Regions from separate parts of the Parageobacillus caldoxylosilyticus genome, predicted to be linked through region 1. Evidence: predicted binding sites of a transcription regulator. Region 1 holds the regulator's gene; the other holds the start of a gene.
The links. Region 1 encodes CtsR, which represses protease genes until heat stress. Its sites were predicted from a motif close to ATGGTCAATAAAGGTCAAACA; they were not measured.
Positions count from the first base shown of each region.

Region 2: the regulator CtsR is predicted to act here: its motif matches at 1,034-1,054, upstream of BV455_RS04305 (ATP-dependent Clp protease ATP-binding subunit).

Region 1 covers NZ_CP040553.1:1,619,472-1,621,879, forward strand. Annotated here, with positions in the region: gene BV455_RS08285 (protein-arginine kinase McsB) at 1-694, opposite strand, end outside; gene BV455_RS08290 (protein-arginine kinase activator protein McsA) at 699-1,247, opposite strand; gene BV455_RS08295 (CtsR family transcriptional regulator) at 1,262-1,723, opposite strand; rRNA gene rrf (5S ribosomal RNA) at 1,964-2,080, opposite strand; rRNA gene BV455_RS08305 (23S ribosomal RNA) at 2,316-2,408, opposite strand, start outside.
Region 2 covers NZ_CP040553.1:844,084-846,491, forward strand. Annotated here, with positions in the region: gene BV455_RS04300 (RNA-guided endonuclease TnpB family protein) at 1-825, opposite strand, end outside; gene BV455_RS04305 (ATP-dependent Clp protease ATP-binding subunit) at 1,117-2,408, shown strand, end outside.

The sequences.
Region 1 (2,408 bases):
TTCCTAATGTAATTTGGTTTGATATTTGAAATATATTACCTAAAGCCTCACTTCCTTCTCCGTATGTTCCGCGTACTACCAACCCCAATTGATTAATAGCTGGAATAATGCGGTTGATTTGCTGTGTTAAAACGAGGGCAGGAAGGTGCATCATCACAGAGGCGCGCATCCCTGTCCCAACGTTGGTTGGGCAGCTTGTTAAATAGCCGAGTTTTTCATCGAAGGCATAATTCACATGCTCTTCAATCCAATCATCCAGCTCATTCGCTGCTTCCAATGCTTCGGTTAATTGCAACCCTGGAAATAAGCATTGAATGCGAATATGGTCTTCTTCGTTAATCATAATACTCACTTCTTCATTTTCCGATAGCAGGCAAGCACCGAATGGCGAATCTTCTGCCAAATGTGGGCTAATTAGATGTTTTTCTACTAATACCCTTTTTTCAATCGGCTGAAGCTCTGACATTTTTAACAATTCAAAACGTCCGACCGAATGATAAGAGCGATGGGCAAATGTCTGTTCGAATAGGGAAACAATTTGTTGTGCCTCCTCGCTGCTAAACACGGTTGGGAAACGGAAGTCAACGATGTTTCGTGCCAAACGGATACGGCTGCTTAACACGATATCGGAATCAGGACCTTCCTGGCTCATCCAAGAACTAACGGCCGTATTAAAAAACTTTTCAAATGACATACCGCTACATTTCCCCCTCTCCACGCTGACGCAGCTGATATTCCAAAGAACGAATTTGGTCGCGGACTTCTGCCGCCTTTTCAAATTCCTCTCTCGCTACAAGTTCCTGCAGCTTTTGTTTTAGGACGAAGATTTGTTTGCGCAGATGAAGCACTCCGCCTTTTCGTTTCGGTATTTTCCCGGAATGGGTCGTATTTCCGCTATGAAGTCTTTTTAATATTGGGGGCAAATATCGCGCAAATGTCCGATAACAGTCGGAGCAGCCAAAGCGCCCGATTTGGGTGAATTGATGATAGGTCATTTTACATGTTTCACATTGTAAAATATCCGGGCCTGAGAACGTATTGGTGGTCATTTCTTTCATCGGCGTTTGGAAATTAAGCAATCCGGCTAATAGATTGTTTAAAGAAAAATCATCGTTTTCGTAAAACATAAACATATCGCCATGCTCTTTCGCGCATTGTTCACAAAGATGAAATTCGGTTTTTTCGCCGTTGATAATTTTCGTAAAATGCATCGTCGCTGGTCTTTGTTTACACTCTTGACATATCAACGCGGTCCCCTCCCCTATTTGTATTTCAGCGATGTTAACATCGCTTTGAGCATGCGCGCCCGCAGCTCATCCCGCTGCGGCAAATCGATATATAAAACAGAGCGATCCATCACGCTTAACATAATCTTTGCTTCCCGCTCAGAAATGACTTTTTCCTCGACAAGGCGTTCAATGATATCTTCTGCATTGGATTGGCTGATGCGGTGTCCGACTAATTCCAACAATTGATCGATTAATTGCGCCTCGCTTTTCGTTTTCACTTTCATAATGCGGATATAGCCGCCGCCTCCACGTTTGCTTTCGACAATATACCCTCTCTCGAGCGTAAACCTTGTATTGATCACATAATTAATTTGTGATGGAACGCACTGAAATTTATTAGCAATTTCACTGCGTTTAATCTCGACAATGTCTTCGTCGCTCATATTTAATACCTGTTTTAAATATTGCTCAATGATATCAGAAATATTTGGCACTCTACCCTCCTCCTTAACAATCAAAGTTGACTTTGACTATATTTGACCTTACCTCTACTATATAGTGTATTACAAAAAAATGCAAGAGTTACCGACAAAAATGACTAGTCATAGGATATCCTTTTTTGCCAAAAATGAAACACCAATATCGGTTTTACATATGGTCAAGGAAAGAAAAATAAACAAATGAGGCAAAAAAAGAAGCATGCCCTTCATAAGAAAGACATGCTTCTTCATCCTGCCTAGCGACGACCTACTCTTGCAGGGGCGCTGGCCCCAACTACCATCGGCGCTGGAGAGCTTAACTTCCGTGTTCGGGATGGGAACGGGTGTTTCCTCTCCGCTATAGTCACTAGGCAAGTAATGGACAAGTTTTATTATAATGGAACTATACTCATTGTCAAGAGGTTTTCATTCCTTCAAAACTAGATAACCGTCTGCTTGGAAGAAGCCGGGCGTCCTGCGCTTTTCGTACTGTCTAGCTCCGGCTCGCCGCCGCTCGGGGTCAAATAACCTTCGCCTTCGGGATGCAAGCATCCCTCCAGGCGAAGAACATTTGCCCTTCGCGGCGAACCGCTCGCCTACGCTTTTCTTGGTTAAGTCCTCGATCGATTAGTATCCGTCAGCTCCACGTGTCGCCACGCTTCCACCTCGGACCTATCGACCTCGTCATCTTCGAGGGATC
Region 2 (2,408 bases), 780 kb from region 1:
TCCAGATTGTCGCTGCGCCTTTTTCAGTTTGTTGATTTTGCTTTTCATCCGGTCTTTTTCTATCGGCTGGTTGATAAACTTCCGGCCGATGACAGTTCCATCCGAAAGCATCACCGAACAAACGGCGGAATTCGTTAATCCCAGGTCAACAGCAACAATCACTTGATTCTCTAACTTTGTATTCTTAAGTTTTATTTTTTTCGAGTAAGAAAAGTGAATGAAATATTTTTTCCCCTTCTTTACAATAATGGGATTACTTTCTCTCCAATCTGTAATTCCCCGGTTTTTCAAGTTTTTCGTTTGAAACGTAATCGTCTCCCAAACCCAATCCCCATTTTTGTAAACTTTGATCTGTGCCTGGTTTTCGGACAAACGCTTAAACATATTCCCTTTATAAAAAACAGGGAACGCTTCGTGATCAATTCTTAAAACCGGAGGTTTTTTCTTAAACTTCTTGCCTTCGTCTAGTGCTTGGCCACGCTCTTTTTCCCAATTTTTGAGGTTAGAACGATGGCTTTTTACGATTCCTAAAGCTTTAGAAATAGCTGAGCGTCTAAAGTAAGACGGGAATTTATAAAACTTGGAACTAAAATCATACTTCGGATGAGGGTTCGTTTTAGTCCGATGGATCAATCTCTCCACGGCAGGAACTGCTTCTTTTGTAGAAAGATGCTCCAAAGCATCGAACTCTCGATCTACGACATCAACAATAAAAGTTAACGCATCTCGAAAAATAATAAGCGTATCCTCGAATGTCTTTTTTCCGTGAGAGATGATTTTATTTTGAATGGTTTTTACTTTTTCTGCTTTCGAAGCTTTTTCCATCGGACGAACCCTCCCTTCCGAACATATGTTAGCATTTTTCTTTATTTTATATGAATCACTCATTCGAGACAACAGATATAGAGGAAAAATTTCATTTTTTTCGCGACTAACCCTTCCTAAATATTTCGCATTCTAGAAGGGGAATGCGTTGCGTTTTTTTGTTCAAAAACATTTCACGGTTACAACAATTTTTTATAAAAAACACTTGAAAGTCAAAAAAGGTCAAAGTATAATAAAATCAGAAAGTCAAAGTTAGTCAAAGTCAATTGGCAAAAAAGGAGGTTATGCCTCATGCTTTGTCAAGTATGCCATCAAAACAAAGCGACGGTATTTGTCAATTTGCAATTCAATCATGAGAAAAAGCAATTGCATCTTTGCCACGAATGTTATGAAAAACAAAAACAAGAGCTTTCCATCCCAATAAACTTCGGGTTTGGAGGCTTTTCGTCATTCCCATTTGATGATTTCTTTATGGATGGATTTTCGCCAATTTCGGAAATGGACACGCCATCAACAAATATGGCACAACCATCCAAATGGGATCGGAACGGTAAAAGAGGCGGCGGTTTCTTAGATCAATTCGGCCGCAACTTAACGCAGCTTGCCAAAGCCGGTCTCATCGACCCGGTCATCGGCCGTGATAAAGAAATAGAACGCGTCATCGAAATTTTAAACCGCCGCAATAAAAACAACCCGGTATTAATCGGGGAACCTGGTGTCGGGAAAACAGCGATTGTCGAAGGGCTTGCCTTAAAAATTGCGGAAGGACAAGTTCCAGAAAAACTATTAAATAAAGAAGTATATTTGCTTGATGTCGCCTCGCTTGTCGCCAATACAGGCATTCGCGGTCAATTTGAACAAAGAATGAAACGGCTCATTTCTGAATTGCAGCGCCGGAAAAACATCATTTTGTTTATCGACGAAATTCACTTGCTCGTCGGCGCTGGTGCGGCAGAAGGCTCGATGGACGCCGGCAACATTTTAAAACCAGCGCTTGCGCGTGGGGAATTGCAAGTTGTCGGTGCTACAACATTAAAAGAATATCGTCAAATTGAAAAAGACGCCGCGCTTGAACGCCGTTTCCAACCTGTCATCGTTCATGAACCAACGGTCGAAGAAGCGATTACGATTTTAAAAGGTATTCAACCGAAATATGAACAATTCCATCACGTCCAATATACGGACGAAGCGATTGAAGCGTGCGTTAAATTATCGCATCGTTACATTCAAGACCGCTTCTTGCCGGACAAAGCGATCGACTTGTTAGACGAAGCCGGCTCAAAAGCGAACTTGCGCATCGGTCCGACAGATGAAAAACAAATTCAAGAACGCCTTGCGCAAATCGCCAAAGAAAAAGCAAAAGCAGCGCAAGAAGAAAATTACGAACTGGCGGCAAAATTGCGTGACGAAGAGTTGAAATTGGAAAAACAATTGCAAAACGGAGTGAACCAAGAACGCCCAGTCGTCGATGTTGCTGACATTCAACGCATCATCGAAGAGAAAACAGGCATTCCTGTCGGCAAACTGCAAGCTGATGAAAAAGAGAAAATGAAACATTTAGAAGAAAACCTGGCGAAAAAAGT